Regions from separate parts of the uncultured Parvibaculum sp. genome, predicted to be linked through region 2. Evidence: riboswitches for the same ligand, from Rfam matches in the RefSeq annotation. Region 2 holds a riboswitch; the other holds the start of a gene.
The links. Region 2 has a riboswitch for cobalamin ahead of AAC071_RS10520 (TonB-dependent receptor). Riboswitches for the same ligand answer to the same signal wherever they lie in the genome.
Positions count from the first base shown of each region.

Region 1: it holds a riboswitch for cobalamin, as region 2 does, so the genes downstream of both, AAC071_RS06535 (ABC transporter substrate-binding protein) here and AAC071_RS10520 (TonB-dependent receptor) in region 2, are expected to answer to the same signal.

Region 1 is NZ_CAXBIB010000006.1:59,514-68,846, forward strand. Features, by position in the region: gene AAC071_RS06520 (diiron oxygenase) at 1-54, shown strand, start outside; gene AAC071_RS06525 (ABC transporter ATP-binding protein) at 55-822, opposite strand; gene AAC071_RS06530 (iron ABC transporter permease) at 822-1,823, opposite strand; gene AAC071_RS06535 (ABC transporter substrate-binding protein) at 1,820-2,686, opposite strand; cobalamin riboswitch at 2,760-2,961, opposite strand; gene AAC071_RS06540 (LLM class flavin-dependent oxidoreductase) at 2,968-4,041, opposite strand; gene AAC071_RS06545 (aldo/keto reductase) at 4,038-4,985, opposite strand; gene AAC071_RS06550 (Gfo/Idh/MocA family oxidoreductase) at 5,059-6,126, shown strand; gene AAC071_RS06555 (glutathione S-transferase family protein) at 6,151-6,792, shown strand; gene AAC071_RS06560 (hypothetical protein) at 6,764-7,747, opposite strand; gene AAC071_RS06565 (HU family DNA-binding protein) at 7,856-8,191, opposite strand; gene AAC071_RS06570 (ribonucleotide-diphosphate reductase subunit beta) at 8,335-9,294, opposite strand.
Region 2 is NZ_CAXBIB010000011.1:85,953-95,285, reverse strand. Features, by position in the region: gene AAC071_RS10525 (enoyl-CoA hydratase) at 1-625, shown strand, start outside; gene AAC071_RS10520 (TonB-dependent receptor) at 688-2,676, opposite strand; cobalamin riboswitch at 2,813-3,054, opposite strand; gene AAC071_RS10515 (glutathione S-transferase) at 3,099-3,734, opposite strand; tRNA gene AAC071_RS10510 (tRNA-Pro) at 3,866-3,942, opposite strand; tRNA gene AAC071_RS10505 (tRNA-Gln) at 4,101-4,175, shown strand; gene AAC071_RS10500 (hypothetical protein) at 4,254-4,688, opposite strand; gene csgH (curli-like amyloid fiber formation chaperone CsgH) at 4,861-5,235, opposite strand; gene AAC071_RS10490 (hypothetical protein) at 5,306-5,809, opposite strand; gene AAC071_RS10485 (hypothetical protein) at 6,092-6,574, shown strand; gene AAC071_RS10480 (ABC transporter ATP-binding protein) at 6,583-8,484, opposite strand; gene AAC071_RS10475 (ABC transporter ATP-binding protein) at 8,481-9,333, opposite strand, start outside.

The DNA of each region.
Region 1 (9,333 bases), on a different contig from region 2:
CTGAAGCGGATCAATTTTTCCGGCGCCGGACACACGGCGAGCGCAGCAGAGTAGTCAGTCGGTACGGGCGAGCGGCAGCACGAAGCGTTCGCCCTCGCCGCCGATGACGGCGCGGATGCGGTAGACCTCTTCGAGATTGGCGGGCGTCAGGACTTCCTCCGGGCGCCCGTCGGCTTTCACGACACCGTTGTCGAGCAGCACCAGCCGGTCGCAATAGCGCGCGGCCAGCGAGAGGTCGTGCAGCACCGCGATCACCGTGCGGTTTTCGCTCGCGTAAGCGCGCAGCACTTCCATTATGCCGAGTTGATGATAGGGATCGAGCGAGGCGACCGGCTCGTCGACCAGCATCAGCGGCGCCTCGACCGCCAGCGCGCGGGCGAGCAGCACACGGGCGCGCTCGCCACCGGAAAGCGTGAGCACGTCGCGGCCACGGAAATTTCCGACATCGGCGAGTTGCATGGCGCGGGCGATGCCCGCCTCGTCTTCAGGCGCCGGCGCGCGGAAAGGTGCCAGATGCGGCAGGCGGCCGAGCGCGACGAGGCGCGACACCTCCAGCGGCCAGTGACTGCCCGCTCCTTGCGCCAGATAGGAAATGGCGCGGGCGCGGGCACGCGGCTCCATCGCGGCAACCGCCTGACCATCGAGTTCGATCGTTCCTTGATGCGGGATCAGCGCCGCGACGGCGCGCACCAGCGTCGTCTTGCCGGCGCCGTTGGGGCCGATCAGTCCGATGAAAGCGCCGGCGCCCGCCACCAGCGAAACGTCGCGGATGACGCGCGTGCCGCCCAAGGATGCGTGAACGTGAGTGAGCGAAAGTTGCATCACGGGTGCTCCCTTCGCGTCTTCAGGATCAGCCAGAGAAAGAATGGCGCGCCGATGAGTGCGGTGACGACGCCGAGCTTCGGCTCCGGGCCGCCCGTCGGCAGACGCACCAGCAGATCGGCGGCGAGAACGAGTGCGGCGCCGGCAAGCGCGCTCGGCACGAGCAGCGCGGCCGGACGGGGACCGACCAGCGAGCGCATCAGATGCGGCACGACGAGGCCGACGAAACCGATGACGCCGGTGACGGAAACGGCGGCGCCGACGGCAAGCCCGGTGCCGGCGATCGCACGCAGCGTGACCGAGCGGCGCGAGAAGCCGAGCGTTGCCGCCGTGTCTTCGCCCAGCGACAACGCGTCGAGCGCGCGGGCGGTGGAGAGGACGAGCAGCCAGCCGACGAACATGAAGGGCAGCACAAACCAGACCTGCGCCATGCTGCGGTCGGTGAGCGACCCCAGCATCCAGAAGACGATTTCGAGCGCCGCATAGGGGCTTGGCGACAGGTTGAGCGCCAGCGACGTCAAGGCGCCGCAGAAGGCGGAGATCGCGACGCCGGCAAGGATGATGGTGACGATGGACGGGTTGCGTCCGGCCAGCAGGTAAAGCGTCGCCAGCGCCGCCAGCGCCCCGGCAATGCCACCGAGCGGTACCAGCATGGCCGATCCAACAGCCATGCCAAAATAGAAGACCAGCACCGCGCCGAGCGCCGCACCGCTCGATGCACCGATCAATCCAGGCTCGGCCAGCGGATTGCGCAACAGGCCCTGCAGCCCGGCGCCGGTGAGGCCGAGCGTCGCGCCGACCAGCAGGCCGAGCAGCGCGCGCGGCAGGCGCACTTCGGTCAGCACCAGCCAGGCAAGCTCGCGATCGATCTGCGACATGGTGCGGAATTTTTCGGTCAGCAGTTCGCCGCCGCGGCCGAAATAAACGGAAGCGGCGAGGAGCGCGAGCGTCAGCGCGGCAAGGCCGAGGTTGACGGTCCAGATATTGAGGGGGCGGGTCATTGCGTCACCCTCCGCACCAGCATCTCGTCATATGTCGCCGCGAGGCGGGCGGCGATGGCGGTGACGTAGCGGGTGCTGCAGTTCCAGTCGCGCGCCGGCAGATCGACCTCGCGGGCATAGCGCGTGCGATAGAGGCGGAGGGCGGGGTGCTGCAGCAGCGCGCTTGCCTGCGAAGGCTGACCGGGACGGTAGATGCCGATGGCGACAAGTTCGGGCCGCAGCGCGATCACATCCTCGATGCCCGGATAGACCAGACCGAAAGGATTTTCATTGTCGATCACATTGCGAAAACCGGTATGCGCGACAATGCGGCCGAGAATGCTGTCAGGTGTCACGGCACCGCCGAGGTCCTGATAGAGAATGGCAGTGGGAGGGCGCGGACCCTCGCGGCGCGTGGCTGCCATTTCGGCGTCGAAGCGAGCAATCAGCGCCCTGCCCTCCGCCTCGCGGCCAAGCGCCGCGGCCACCGTTTCGATGTTGTCGCGGATGTCGGCGAAGGTACGGGCGTCCTTCACCGTCACGACCGGTACGCCGATGCGGCGCAGCAGGTCGAGCGTAAAGGGCGAGGTATAGCGATGCGCCAGCACGAGATCGGGCGCGAAGGGCAGAATGTCCTCGATGCGGCCGTCATTGGGCGGCACATGCTGCAGAAGATGTGCGACCGCCGAATCATGCGGATCGCGACCCAGACGGAACACCGATTTCAATGTGCCCGGCGCGGCGAGATCGGCGGCCAGAATGTCGGAACAGAGATTGATCGAGACGATCCGCTGGGGTGCGGGTGGCAGCCCTTCGCCGGCGCGCGCAATGGCGGCCGCCATGAGGCAGAACAGCACCATCGTCAGACCGAGAATTCTCCACATCACCGCGCTCCGTCACATCCCAGAGATGTCGCCGCGCGCGGAAACCCGCTCCCTCCCGGCACACCCCGGCCCGGAGACGGACGACAGCCGAGGCAGGTTTCCTGGCTTGCGGGTCCTTGCCCTCCCCTGCCTTCCCGGACGGATCCAGTGGCGCTTGAGAAGAGAGCTCGCCGCCTACAGTTGCGGGGGCAGCCGCCCTGACATTCCGAGAATGCGCGGACGTTCCCTTTTAACCCCGGTTTTGCGGCCGGGGCACCTTCGGCGGCGCGGAGTGTAGACGCTCAGGCGCCACGGGAAAAGAGCGGCGCGTGATCGATCCGCGGGAGAACATGGCGCGCGAAGAGGTCACATTCCCTCGCATGGGGATAGCCGGAGAAAATGAAGGCATCGAGACCGAGGGCACGATAGGCCCCGATCTTTTTCAGGACCTGGTCGGGATCGCCGACAATGGCCGCGCCGCAGCCCGAACGTGCACGGCCGATACCCGTCCAGAGGTTGTCTTCGACAAAGCCCTCATCGTCGGCCTCGTCGCGCATCTCGGCCTGGCGGCGGACGCCGAAAGAGGATGCATCAAGGGATTTCCGACGAATCTCCTCACCGGTGACATCGTCGAGCTTCGACATCAAGCGACGCGCTGCCGCACGTGCCTCGGCTTCGGTCTCCCGGACGATCACGTGAACGCGGTATCCGAAACGCAATGTCCGGCCACAGGCGGTGGCGCGCCGGCGCATGTCGTCGAGTACGGCGCGGATATTCCCGATTCGATCCGGCCACATCAGGAAGACATCCGCGGCACGCGCCGCGACATCGCGTGCATCGTCCGACAGACCGCCGAAATAGAATGGCGGAGGTTCACGGTGCGGTTGCGCGACACGCGGCGGCGCAAGTTCGAGATCGTAGAATTCACCTCTAAGTACCAGCGGCCGGCCCGCCAGCAGCGTGCGCAGGATTTCCATCACCTCGAGCGTGCGTCGATAGCGCGGTGCACTGGCAAGCGCTTCACCCGGCAGGTCGGAGGAAATGATGTTGACGGTAAGGCGCCCCTGCAACATGCCGTCAAGCGTGGCAAGCTGGCGGGCAAGCTGGGGCGGCCACATTTCACCGCAACGCACGGCGACCAGAAGCTGCATGCGCTTCACCAGCGGCGCGACCGCGCCGGCAAAGGCAATGCTGTCGATGCCCAGCGCATAACCGGAAGGGAGAAGCACATTGTCGAAACCACCCTGTTCGGCTTTCAAGACGATGTCGCGGCAATGGGGAAGCGAACTCTGCAGCGCGGGATCGGATACGCCCATGAATTCATAGTCGTCATCGCAGAGCGCGGAGAACCAGGATATCTCGGCCGGGCGCGTCATGGCAACCGCACGCCCATGGAGGTCTGCAGGATATCGTACCAGTCGGCGCGGGACAGTTTCACTCGCAACGCCTCGCCTGCGCGGGCGATGCGCGCCGGTGTCTGCGTGCCGATGATCGGGACGATACGGGCTGGATGGGCCAGCACGAAAGCCAGCGCCACGGCTTCGCGCGAGACACCTTCACGTTCCGCCAGCGCATCGAGCTTCGCGATCAGATTGCCGAGACGCGCACTGTCGGGCGCGGTGCCCGCCTCGGCCGGCGCCAGGCCGAGCCGGCCACCCGCCAGGGGCGACCAGGCCAGAACGGCAATGCCGCGCTCCATGCACTGATCCAGCGTGCCATCGAAGAGCGGCGCGGTGGTCCAGGCCGAAAATTCGGGCTGCTGCGTGACGATCGGGAAATCGAGATGTGCCTGAAGGGCAGCAAGCTGCGATGGCAGATAGTTCGATACGCCAACATGGCCGATCTTGCCCTCGGCGCGCAGTGCCGCAAGGGCTTCTGCCACGGCGGCCGGATGGGTCAGGAGATCGGGCCGATGGATCTGGTAGAGGTCGATATGATCGACTTTCATGCGTGTCAGCGAGGCCTCGCAGGCCGCGCGCAGATAGGCCGCGCTCGAATCATAGGGCACGCCCGGATCGATGCCGCCCTTGGTGGCCAGAACAAAGCGGTCGCGCAGCGCCGGCGCTTCCTGCAGCAGCTCGCCCAGCAGGGCCTCGGCAGCGCCGAAGGGGCTGGACTTGCCGAAACCATAAATGTCGGCCGTATCGAACAGCGTGATCCCGGCTTCGAGCGCCGCATCGATGCGCGTCCGTGCGGTTTTCCGGTCGGCACCGGCAAACCGCCACATACCCCAGGCAATCGGATATACATGCAGGCCACTCTTGCCGAGGGGGCGTGGGTCGGGCGAAATGGGCAGCAGCTTCATGGCATGAGCGGACATGGGCGAGAACCGGTGATGAACGGACAAGCGGCAGTCTAGACGTTCGCCCGGCCGAGGGATACGGGAGAGGCATGTGAACGACACAATCCGCTACGGGATCATCGGATCCGGCATGATGGGCATCGAGCACATCATGAATATCAATATCATCCCCGGCGCCCGCGTCACGGCAATTGCCGATCCGCATCAGGGCTCGCGCGACTGGGGCCGCGCAACGGCCGCAGGCGAGATCGCGGTCCATCAAGACTATCGCGAAATGCTGACTTCAGACGCGATCGATGCCGTGATCGTGGCGACACCCAACTACACTCATGCGGCGGTGCTGGACGACATATTCGAAACCTCGCTGCATGTGCTTTGCGAGAAGCCGCTTTGCACAACCTTTGAAGATGCCCAGAAGGCCGCTGCACGCGCAAAAACGCACAAGGGCGTCTTCTGGGTGGGCATGGAATATCGCTACATGCCGCCCGTAACGCGCTTCGTCGAGGAAGTGCATGGCGGACGGGCGGGCCGCCTCCGGATGTTCGCCATCCGTGAGCACCGCTTTCCCTTCTTACGCAAGGTCGGCGACTGGAATCGCTTCAGCCGCAATACGGGCGGCACGCTGGTCGAGAAGAGCTGTCACTATTTCGACATGATGCGCCACGTGGTGCAGTCGGAACCGGTGCGCATCTATGCCAGCGGCGGCCAGGACGTCAATCATCTGGACGAGCGCTATGACGGCGCCGTGCCCGACATACTCGACAATGCCTTCGTGATCGTCGATTTTGCCAATGGCGTACGCGCCATGCACGATCTGTGCATGTTTGCCGAGGGATCGCGCAACCAGGAGGAAATGTCGGCCGTCGGCGACGCAGGCAAGATCGAATGCCTGATACCGGAGAGCAATCTCGTCTTCGGCACACGCCAGCCGAAGAAAGTGGATATGGAACATGTGGCTGTGCGGGAAGATGTGCTGAAGGCAGGCTATCACCACGGCGCTTCCTATTATCAGCATCTCGCCTTCCAGCAGGCGATCCGCGAAGGCGGGCCGGCCCGGGTGACCGCAGATGACGGATTGAGGGCCGTGGCGATGGGTCTCGCCGCGCACCGCTCCATCGATGAAGGGCGGCCCGTGCCGATGAGCGAGTTCGGGTTCTAGAAACGACAAGAAACGGGGACGTATATGCTGACGCTTTATCACTGCAACGGCTCGCGCTCGATGCGCTCGCTCTGGCTGCTTTACGAGATGGGAATCGAATTCACGCTGAAAGAACTTCCCTTCAGCATGGAAGGCTTGCGGACGCCGGAGTATCTCTCCATTTCGCCGCTGGGGCGCGTGCCCTGTCTGGTGGATGACGGCGTTTCAGTATTCGAGTCGGGCGCCATCGCGCAATATCTCGGCGAGCATTACGACCCTGAAGGCAAGCTGCATCGTGCACCGGGAACGCCCGAGCGCACCGAGTGGCTGATCTGGCTCCATTACGCGGAAACGATGGCGGTGCATGGCGCGAGCCTTGTGCAGCAGAAGGTATTCATCGCGAAGGAAGATCGTTCGCCGGTCGTGCAGAAGCTCGAGTCGCGGCGGCTCGAAAAGGCGCTTGAAGTCGTCGACAGGCATCTCGCAGACCGCGACTTTCTGTTGAAGAGCGGCTTCAGCACGGTCGACACCAATGTCGGCTACAGCGTGCATCTGGCCAAGGGCTTCGTGCCGCTCGATCCGTTTCCGAATGTCGTGAAGTATTACGACCGGATTTCGGCGCGGCCGGCTTTCAAGAAGGCGGCGGCCAGCGTGCCGCTCAACGAGCAGGCGCCGAAATCGGCGTGAGTTCTTCCATCACCCGCTTGGGGATACGGGTCTCGGTGAACAGCCCCCAATGAGCTTCCTCCGGGTGGTGGCCCGGAACGGGATTGAAGTCGTAGACGCGCCAGGGCGCATCGAAGGCGGAGAAGAAAGCGAAGGCGCGGTCGCGCGAGGACGGCAGCGCCTTCTGCAGTTCCGCATAGAAATCCACCTGCATCGTCTCGCTGAACCCGGCCTCGGCGGGCCCCGTCGGTACGCCGGTTTCCTTGACCATGACGGGACCGCAAAAGGCTTCGTCTGCGAGCCGTGCTGTGACCTGGACCACGAAATCCGCCCAGTTGAAGGGCGGGGCTCCGGCGAACCAGGCTTCGAACACGGGATGAATATTGACGGCCAGGAAATCGAGTTCGGCCAGCAGAGGTCGCGCCTCCGGCATCAGAAACTCGGCAAAGGGTTCCGTCGCGGTCAATGGCAGGCCCGGCGCCTGGCGGCGCAGCTTCCCGATTGCCGCTGCCTGCTCCATCCATGTTCCGCGCCGGCCGAAGACCATTTCATTACCAAGCGACAGGCCGACCACGAGTTCGGGATATGCGCGCCAGGCCTCAAGCGCGCGGCTGATCTCAGCCTCATCGGACGGGTCCCAGACACCAACGACGACGGCGCGGAAACCGAGTTCGGCGGCGACGGCTGGCACCTTTTCGCCGCCGCTATGCGCGCCATAGGTGATCAATCCGTCGAACCAGGGGCGGAGCGCCTTGAGATCGGCGCGGATCGAAACTTCAGTTGCATGCACCGGATTGCCGTCCCAGATCTTCAGTTCAGTCGGCTGATAGGCGACAAAGCGGCCTTCGGCCATCGCATCCTGCAACCGCGTGAGCGCCGGCACGGCCGCAGCACGTACCGCACAAACGGGCGCGGCGTCTGCGGGGAGGCAGGCGGCCAGGCCGAGCCCGGCGGTCATCATGAGACTGGTCAGCACGCGCATGCTGCACAAGGTAATGCAGCGCAGAAACGAAAACACCCCACACGCGGGAAAATCCCGTGTGCAGGGTGCTTTTTCGTCGTCTCGACTAAAGCGTGAAACGCCTCAGATGGCTTCCTTGAGGTCCTTCGCGACGCGGAAGGCGACCTTCTTGGAGGCCTTGATCTTGATGGCTTCGCCGGTGGCCGGGTTGCGGCCCATGCGGGCGGCGCGCTTGCGCACCTGGAGAATGCCGAGGCCCGTGAGGCGGACCTTGTTGCCCTTTTTCAGGTTCTTGACCGTCAGTTCGACGAAGTCGCTGAACAGTTCGGTCGCGGCCTTCTTGGACATGTCGTGCTTCTCGGCCAGTTCGGCGATCAGCTTCGACATCGGAACAGTCGGCGCAGTCGCCTTCTTTGCAGCGGCGGCAGGAGCCTTCTTGGCAGCGGGTTTAGTGGCCATAATTTGAATTCCCTCGGATAAGTTCGGAACGATATTCACTGAGTCGTGCGATTCGTCCAAGCAATAAGTTCATATTTGACGGGCATCGGAGCGAAAAACTGTTGATAACAGGGGCTCGGATGCACGCTTGTGCGAAAAAGCCCTTATTCGAAGGCCTCATCCCATGTGCCGCGCGTCGATGCCTTGGAATATTCGGTGGCGCGGTTTTCGAAGAAGTTCGTGTGCTCGATGCCGTTCAGCATTTCGTCCATCCAGGGCAGCGGGTTCCTTTCAGTACGGTAGATGGGCTGCAGGTTGAGCTGCACCAGGCGGCGATCGGCGATGTAGCGGATATACTGCTTCACTTCCGCGGCCTCGAGGCCCTCGACGCCGCCCATCTCGAAGGCGAGGTCGATGAAGGCGTCCTCGTGATGGATGATGGTCTCGCAGGCCTTGTAGATGTCGTTGCGGAGGTTCTCGGTCCAGATTTCCGGGTTTTCGTCGATGAAGGTGCGGAAGAGCTTCATGGCCGAGACGGTGTGAAGCGACTCGTCACGGGCCGACCATGTCACGATCTGGCCCATGCCCTTCATCTTGTTGAAGCGCGGGAAGTTCATCAGGATGGCGAAGGAGGCGAAAAGCTGCACGCCCTCGGTGAAGCCGCCGAAAACGGCCAGCGTCTTGGCAATGTCTTCCTTCGTCTCGACGCCCCATTCCTGCATGTAGTCGAACTTGGCCTTCATCTGGTCGTATTTCAGGAAGGCTTCGTATTCGGCTTCCGGCATGCCGATCGTGTCGAGGAGATGGCTGTAGGCCGAGATATGAACCGTCTCGATGTTGGAGAAGGCCGCCAGCATCATCTGCACTTCGGTCGGCTTGAAGACGCGCGAATAGTGCTTCATGTAGCAATTGTTCACTTCGACGTCGGCCTGCACGAAGAAGCGGAAAATCTGCGTCAGCAGGTTGCGCTCGGGCTCGGTCAGCTTCTTCGCCCAGTCCTTCACGTCGTCGGCCAGCGGCACTTCCTCCGGCAGCCAGTGGATGCGCTGCTGCGTCAGCCAGGCGTCATAGGCCCAGGGGTAGCGGAAGGGCTTGTAGACGTGACGTTCTTCGAGGAGGGACATGGGGATTCTCATTGCCGAATAAGTTAGAGACACGAATGG
Region 2 (9,333 bases):
GCCCGGCAAGTGGGAAGACCGTGAACTGGCAAGTGCCGCGCGCGAGGAGAGTTTCGATTTCGCCAGCGGCCTCGGGCCCGATGTCAGTGCGCATTATGGCGGCCGCTTCGGCTATCTGATGCAGGTGAAGAAGCCGATCATCGCCGCCATCAACGGCCCGGCCGCCGGCCTCGGCCTCGTCGTCGCGCTTTATGCCGACATGCGCTTTGCCGGCTCGGAGGCGAAATTCACCACTGCTTTCGCCAGCCGCGGGCTGATCGCCGAGCATGGCGTGTCGTGGCTCTTGCCGCATCTGGTTGGTCCCGCCCGCGCGCTTGATTTGCTGATGTCGGCGCGCAAGGTCTCTGCCGCGGAGGCCGCCGAAATGGGCCTCGTCAACAAGACCTTCCCGCAGGAAAACTTCATGGCGAACGTCATGGATTACGCAAGGATGCTGGCGACGACCGTTTCGCCGCGCTCGATGGCCGTGATGAAGGCACAAATCTGGAAGGCGCTGTTCCAGAACTTCAACGACGCGCTCGCGGTCGGCGACAGCGAAATGCAGAAGAGCTTTTCGAGCGAGGACTTCAAGGAAGGCGTTGCCCATTTCGTCGAGAAGCGCACCGCGAATTTCACCGGGCGTTGAGAGACATTGCAGAATGAGAAAGGCGCGGGATAAATCCCGCGCCTTTCGTGTTTGCGCGCCGTTCAGAACGAGAAGGCGATGCCCGCAAGCGCCTCGACGCCGGGCGCTTCGAGGCCGTGCGCCGGTTCGTAGGTCTTGTCGAGCAGGTTGTTGATCCGCGCGGTCAACTGCACGCTCTCCGTCAGCTGGTGCGAGGCCGCGAAATTCACGACGGTGTAGGGCGCCTGATAGACATAAAAGCCGAAACCGTCGCGCGGAATGTCGCGGTCCGGATCGACCCACTGGATATTGGTCGAAAAGACGGTGCTGTCCCAGGGTCGCCAGCTCGCCGTCAGGCCTATCTCGTGGCGCGGACGGCGCGTCAGAGCGCCGACGACGGCGGCGGTATTGGTGTCGAGCGACATCCATGTGTAGTCGATGCGTGCCGTCAACCGCTCTGTCGGATTGACTTCAATGAAGCTCTCAAGGCCTTTGACATCGAAACGCTGGAGATTGGCGGCGGTGGAATCGCCGGTGAGCGGGTCGAAGACGATTTCGATGGCGTCCTTGACGCTGTTTTCGAACCAGGTCGCGCCGGCACGCGCCTTTCCGCCGGCAAATCCCTGCTCGATGCCCACTTCCCAGCCGCGGCTCTTCTCCGGCTTGAGGTTGGGATTGCCGGTATATTGTCCAGCGGGGAAGCCGAGAAAGGCGCTGAACTCGCTGCCGAAACGCTGATAGAGCGACGGCGTCTTGAAGCCGGTGCCGTAGCTCGCGGTGAGGCGCGTGTCCGTCTCCGGATGGTAGTAGCCCGGCGCGATTGTGTACGAGGTGTGGTTCTTCAAGTCATCCGGCATGTCGTGATGCAGGCTGAGCGTGGCAAAGAAGCGCTCGCCGAACGTCATGTGATCGGCGGCATAAACCGCGAAGGCGTCGGCGTCGGCATCCGACGCCGATGTGACGACAAAACCGCCGAAGTCGCGCAATCCGTTCGACGAATACTCGTCGCGCGTATAGCTGCCGCCGAAGGTCAGCAGGTGCTGCGGATGGATGTCGAGTGCATTTTCGAAGCGCGTCTGCAATGTCCGGCCCTCGTATTCGACATCGGCGAGGTAGATCGAACCGCCGGGGTCCGGGTTGTCGGCGAGATCGGACTTGTACTGCGTGACACCGACCGAGAGCCGTGGGCGCCATTGACCGCCGAGAAACCGGCCGGAGATTTCGCCCGAGGACTGCAGGCGCCTCGACTTGTAGGTGCTGTCGAAGTTCTGGAACACCGGCACAAAGCCCGCCGTCGCGCCGTCATCGTCGATGTCGGTGTCGGAATCCGTGTACTGGACAAAGGCGGCGGCATTGAGACGTTCGTTGAGCTTCACGCCGATGCGGCCGGAGGCGGAAACGACCTCGTTGCCGTCCTTCTCCTTGCCGCGCGCGTCACGAAGACGGGCCGGCGTGACATCGGAGCCGTTGGTTGCTTCGCGCGAGAGCGAGAGGAAATAGTCGACATTTCCCGCCACGCCGCCGGTATTCGCATGCGTATTGAGCGTGCCGAGCGTTCCGCCCTCGACCCTCAGTGTCGTCACAGGCGTTTCGCTGCCTGTCTTCGTGATGATGTTGACGACGCCGCCCATCGCCTGGCTGCCGTAAAGCGCCGATTGCGGTCCGCGCACCACTTCAATCCGCTCCACATTGCCGAGCGGAATATTGGCAAGATTGGCCGCGCCGCCCGGCGAGGCGGGGTCATTGACCGGCAGGCCGTTGACCATCACCAGCGTCTGATTGGAACTGGCGCCGCGCGTGAAGATCGATGTTTGCGAGCCGCGCGCGCCTGACTGCACCACATGCAGGCCTGGAACGGATTTCAATGCGTCGGCAACGTCGCGATATTGAAATGTCTCGATATCTTCGGCCGTGACGATGGTGAAGGAACTGGCGACCTGTTTGGTCGGCAACGGCTCGACGCCGGTCGTGACCAGCACTTCGGGTGCGACGGGTGTGTTGTCGGCCTGCGCGGCGACCGCGAAAACGGGTAGCAGGAGAGCGGCAATTGCCGCCCGGCTTGCATTTTTCATTTGAATGGATGCCCTGTCTCTGGCGCGGCCAACCCCGGCCGCATGGCGCCGGGAGAAGGGGAAAGACAGGAAACGGAAAGGCCCGGACGAGAACGAATGCGGGCGTAACCGTCCCGCTGGCGCACCCCGGCCCTCGGCAGATGACGAACCCGGTGGCAGGTCTCCTGGCTCGCGGGTCGTCGGCCTCGTTCCGTCTTCCCGGCCGTCACTCCCGAAAGAGCACTGCGCCAGTGACATAAGTGGAACGCGGCCTCGCCGCTTACAGTTGCGGGGGCAGCCAGGGCATCGGCTTCGCTCGAAGCCTCACCCTGTTCCCTCTTGCCTCCTTGCATCCGTTCCGAGGAACGAATGCGCGGAACCATCGAGTGCCCGCATCATAGGCCGCGCGCGGCCCGTGTCAAACTGACGGTTTCAGGATTGGACTATGCCTTGGCGCTGGGCCGTGCCGACACGGCGGCATGCCAGCGCAGAAGGTCGGCATGGTCCGGCCTCGGCTCCTGCTTCACCCATTTGGCGAAATCGACGCAGACCAGTGCGGTGATGTCGGCAAAGGAATAGCGGTCGATGGCGATGAATTCGCGGCCTTTCAGTCGCTCGTTCAGCATGTCGAAAAAGCGCGCCAGACGCAGAGCGCCTCGCGCGGCGAGTTCGGGAATCTGCGGCAGGTCGACCGGACCGGGCAGCGCGCGATTGACCATGCCCTTGGATGTATTGCGCAGCACTTCGGCAATCGGCATGAAGCCGTCGAACTCGATCCGCGCATTCCAGCTGAACACAAGCCCCTTTTCCTCCGGCGTCGTGCCGAACAAGGGCGGCTCCGGCTTGACCGCCTCGGCCCATGCCGCAATTCCGATATTCTCGGTGAGGATGGTGCCGTCATCGAGCTTGAGTGCCGGCACGGTGCATGCCGGATTGATCTGCCGATACGCGTCGCCGAGTTGTTCGGCCTTCATCAGATCGACCTGGACGGTTTCGTGATCGATGCCCTTCTCGGCCAGCAGGATGCGGGCGCGGCGCGGACTCGGCGCGGCAGTGAAATCATAGAGAACGGCAGCCATATCGGTTCCTCGTATTCGCAATAGGGCAGGCCGTCGCATCGGCGCTGCGGCGAATGATACAGGGGATGTCCGGATTTGGAACCGTCAGGGCTCCACCGTCTCTCGACGATCGGCGGCGGTCTTCTTCGCATTGGTCGGAGTGGCAGGATTCGAACCTGCGACCCCCTCGTCCCGAACGAGGTGCGCTACCAGACTGCGCCACACTCCGTGTCCCATGCGAGGCGGCGTTATAGCCGCCAAAACCGGGCCCCGCAAGGGAGATTCCCGGCCGCGTCCCGTGCCGGCCCGGCCGGTTGCGGGGACCCGCCGATGCCGGTATGTTCCGCCACATTTCGCGAGGCCACCCATCAGGCTTCCGGAGCCTGCTGGGGCGTAGCCAAGTGGTAAGGCAGCGGATTTTGATTCCGCCATTCGGAGGTTCGAGTCCTCCCGCCCCAGCCAGAAAACCTGGTCCGCGCGACCCGATTCCAACCAGTCAGCCCAGCCTGTGCCGAACGCGCGATGCGGGCGCCCCGAAACTCAGAGCCGGACGACGGCACCGAGCAGCATGCTGACATGTCCTTCACCCCAGAGTGGCAGCAGGAGACGTGCATAGGCGGCCGATCGGAAATAACTCGGTTTGCCGCTTTCGACCGTTACGCTGGCCTGACTCCGGAAAAAATCGAGCGGCGCCTTTACGTCGACTTCGTCGGCGAAGCGTCCGTTGACGTCCCTGCCATATTGCGCAGCGATCTCCTTGCCGACCATTTCGAAACGGAAGCGCTCCGGCTTGGCGAAGGCGGTCACGAGCATCAGCCGGTCCGCAAGAGCGGGCAGATCCGAGAGCTTGACGTCATCCCAATAGGGCATGTCGCTCGCCTGGCCCCTTATCAGCTTCCGCCAATAGGCATGGACTTCGGCAAGGTCGGATTCGAGTGCTTCGGGAACGGTATAGGGAATCGTTGGGTTGGTCATGATCTTCCCGTGACTGGCCGGACCGCAGTCCGGCACCGGACGAAGCCTCACCGTACCGCGCCGGGTTTATGCCGACAACCGCCTTGCGCCGATTGATCCGGTCGCGTCGGCGAGCCGGTATTCCACCCGACACCTGGCAGGTCTTGGCTGCATCCCGTCCGCGACCTTGCGGTTACAGCGAGACGTGTTCGCAATAGGTCGCACCCGAGGAACTCTCGATGGTCAATGCGACATTGTATTTGTCGTGCGGGCCGAGATTGAACTCGGTGACGGATATGACGACTTCGCCGTCATCGCCGACCTCGAAATCGCCGCCTTGCGACACATTCGAGCTTCCGCTTGCGCCCGAGCGCTCGAGCGAGAGTTGATAGCTGCCCGAAAGGCCGGGCGATCCAAAGGCCACACTCTCAAGGCGAATGCCGCCAGGAACGGCGATCGCGCGGATTTCGCACTGCATTGGCGGCGCTGCGCTTGCCGGCACGATGGCGGCGAGCGAAATGCCCAGTACAATGGGCGCAAGGGCAAGAGACATCCGGTTTCTCGACATGAACTTTCTCCCGTTTGAGGAAGCGGCGCAGGAGGCAGCGGGGTGCCGCCTCCTGACGCGGGCCTCGGGGTCAGTAGCCGCCCTGAATGACGACCGTCGTGTTGCCGTGACCGGTCTGCACGGTATTGGCCTTCTGGCCGTTGCCGACCTGGATGGTGGCGGCCGTGTTGTTCGAACCGAGCTGATCGGTCGTCGCCTTGTGGTTGTTGCCGATCTGGGCAATGCCGGAGGTATTGTTGCGGCCCGTCTGGATCGTGGTCGCAGTATTGTTGCGACCTTCCTGACCGGTCACGGCGTAGTTGCCCTTGCCGTACTGATCGGTCAGCGCGCTGTTCCGATTGCCCAGCTGCTGCTGGTAGAGGTAGTTCCACTGACCGCGCTGCACGGCCTTGGAATAGTTGGCATGGCCCTTCGTGTTGATCGTGCCCTTGTTGCCATAGCCGTTCTGCGTATAGACGCCGGCATTGTTCCAGCCCTTCTGATAGACAGATGCGCTGTTGCCGGCGCTGGCGCCGGTCGCGCCGGCAACGACAAGGGCGGTGAGGGCGGCGCCTGCCAGTAGAAACTTCTTCATTTTACGTCTCCTGCTTTGGATGGCCGCGATGATGGGGCCGGTTGTTGACCATGCCTTTCTAGCGAGACGTTCCTGAGCGGCGTCTGAAGTCGGCATTCATTCTCCGTTCACCGGCGGCGTGACGGATCGTCGTCGCGTGAATCAGTCAAGGCGCGAATGCGAACCCGAATCTGAACGCGGTGTGAACGGCAACTTCAGCGCGCGATCATGCCGGTATGACTAGAAGGGCAGCGATCGGTATGTGCGGCGTATCGCCGTTCCACGACGCAACAGGAGAAACACATGAAACGGTTACCTCTCGTCCTGTCGGCCACGTTTCTGGCTCTGGTCCTGATGGCGCCCACTGCGCGTGCCGGAAGCGTCGCCGTCGTCGATCAATCGGGCAGCTACAACCTCACCGTCGTTCAGCAGAAGGCAGGTCAGACGAAAGTCGTGACAAAGGAGATCAAGCCGCGCCTCTATGCCAGCACGGCCAACCGATTTGCAACGAAGACAGCAAAGGCAGGCGTCAGGCAGTCGCTTCTGGGAGGATTCCGTGCGATGTCGGCCTGCGGCTTCGGCCATGGGGGAAATAACGTGTCGGTCGACCAGCATGGTGTCGCCAACAGGGCGGCGGCGGTTCAGGGAGGCGCTGGCAATTCAGTTGTCACCGCACAGACTGGATCGGACAATGCCGCCTTTGTCATCCAGCAGGGGAGCAACCACACGGCCTATACGACACAGGCGGGCAACAACAACATCGTGTTCGTCAACCAGCGTTGCTGACGCGGCGGTCACGGGCGACCGGCCTCGATCCCGTTGCCTGAAACGTCCTGAACCTGCAATTCGTAGAGCGTCTTGTAGACACCGCCCTTCGCCATCAGTTCCTCATGGGAGCCGATCTCGCGGATCTCGCCCTGCGTCAGCACGACGATGCGGTCGGCCTCGCGGATCGTCTGCAGCCGGTGGGCGATGATGATGGACGTTCGGCCCGTCGTGACTTTCGACAGCGCGTCCTGGATCAGCAATTCGGTTTCGGTATCTATGCTCGCAGTCGCCTCGTCGAGGATCAGCACTTCGGGATTCATTGCCAGTACGCGCGCAAAAGCAAGGAGCTGGCGCTGACCGTGGCTGAGGTTGCGGCCGCGCTCGGTCAGCATCGTGTCGTAGCCCTGCGGTAGCATGCGAATGAAGGGGTCGGCATGGACGAGCCGCGCGGCGGCCCGCGCCGCTTCGCGCGTGATCGCCGGATTGCCAAGCGCGATATTCTCGTAGACGCTGCCCGAGAAGATGTGGAAGTCCTGCAGCACGACACCGACACGGCGGCGGATTTCGGCCGGCGGCACATCCATGATGTCGATGTCGTCGATCAGGATCGAGTTTTCAGGCACATCGTAGAAGCGGCAGAGCAGGCGGATCAGGCTGGTCTTGCCCGAGCCGGTGGGGCCGACGATCGCGATGCGCTCGCCGGGTGCGATATCAAAGGTCACGTCGTCGAGGATGGTCTGCCCCGGCCGGTAACCGAAGGTAAGATGGTTGAACCGGACATGACCACGAAGGTCCTTCGGCAGCGACTTCGGCGCCGCCGGCTCCTTCAGCGCCTCGTCCCAGTCCAGCGCCTGGAAAATGCGTTCGCAGCTCGCCATGGCGCGGAAAACGACGTTCCACTGTTCGCCCATCGCCACGATCGGGCGGAACATCATGTCGGCGAACTGTGCAAAAAGAATGACGCTGCCGAGTGTTGCTGTCATCTCGAAGACATGATGTCCGCCGAACCAGATGATCGCGGCCATGGCGAGAAACGCCATGCTGTCCATGGCGGGGCCGTAATAGCTTTCGATCCGGATAGCCTGGTTTTCCTGATCGCGATTCTCCCGGTTGATTTCGCTGTAGCGTTCGAAATTGATCTGCTCCCGGCCGTAAAGCTGCACGACCTCGATGCCGGAGAGGTTCTCCTGCAGGTTCTCATTGAGCCGTGACATCGAGGAGCGGATGCCGCGATAGACCTGACGCGAGGCCATGCGGAAAATCCAGGTCGCCAGCGCCGCCACCGGCAGCAGCAGCATCAGTTCCATCGTCAGCGTCGGGTTGAGTGCCAGCATGATCGAGACGGCGACAAAGAACGGCACAAACTCGCCGAGCAGCACGCCGAATCCGGCCAGCAACTCGAACAGGGTCTCGATGTCGTTTGTCAGCCGCGTCATCACCCGGCCGACCGCGACCCGGTCGTAGAAGCTCGATGGCAGGCGCTCCAGATGGGCGAAGAGGTCGCGCCGGAGATCGCGCAGGCCGTTGAGAACGGTGCGCGCCAGCATCACGCGGAAGCCATGGCCGAAGCCGGCCCAGAGCAGGGTCCACAATCCGTAAAGCAGACAGGCGGCGACGATCGGATGCAGCGTCAAAAGATCGACGAGAAGGGCGTTGAGTGCCTTCTGGCCGAAATCGGGTGCGCCCTCGTCGGCCGTCGGCAGCAGAATGCCATCGACCACGACACGGCTGACGACGACCGGCGCCAGAACTGCGGCGCTGGCTGCCAGCAGCACGAACAGCAGCGCGACGAGGCCCTGCCGGCGATAGGGCCGGAGCCAGTGCATCAGGCGGCCGACAAGCCGGAAGTCGAATCCGCGTGTCTCCATCTCGTCATCGAATACGGTGTAGTCGCGGCCACGGTTCTCGGAGTGCGGTTGCGCGCTCATGCTGTGTCCCCCGTCAGACTGCCAAGGCTCTGCGCCAGTTCCTCGCGCCGCCCCTGCTGCCGTTCAAGCGCCGCATAGAGACCGTTCTTCGCAAGAAGTTCCGCATGGCTGCCGACTTCAGCGACGCGCCCCTCCTCGAGCACCACGATACGGTCGGCATGGCGCGCGGTCGAAACGCGGTGCGACACCATGATCGTCGTGCGGCCCTTCCGCAGCGTCTTGAGCCGCGACAGAATGAACTCTTCGGTCTCGGTGTCGACCGAGGAAAAACAATCGTCGAGCAGCAGCACCGGCGTTTCGCGGATCAACCCGCGGGCGAGGCTGGCGCGCTGCTTCTGTCCGCCCGACAGCGTCACGCCGCGCTCGCCGACGATGGTTTCCAGGCGATCGGGCATGCGCCGGATCGTCGTTTCGAGATCGGCGCTTTCGGCGGCGCGCCAGACCTCTTCCGTTTCGCGTGCCGGATTGTCGTAGGAGATATTCTGCGCAATATGCGTGGCAAAGAGAAACGGGTCCTGAGGCACCATGGCGATCTGGCTGCGCACTTGCGTCAACGGCAGCATGCGGATATCGCGGCCGTCGAGATAGACCGAACCCGGTGGCGGATCGAGAAGCCGCACGATCAGGCGCAGCAGCGTCGACTTGCCCGAGCCGACGCGGCCCAGCACGGCGATCATCTCGCCCTTGCCGATTTCGAGCGACACATCGTTGAGCGCCGGCCAGCCCTCGCCCGAACGCGCCGGATGGACATAGGAAAGATGATGCAGCGTGATCGCCCCGCCGATCTTGTCGAGCGGTGCCGCATCCGGCGCATCGCGGATTTCGGGCTCGCGGTCGAGAATCTCGAAG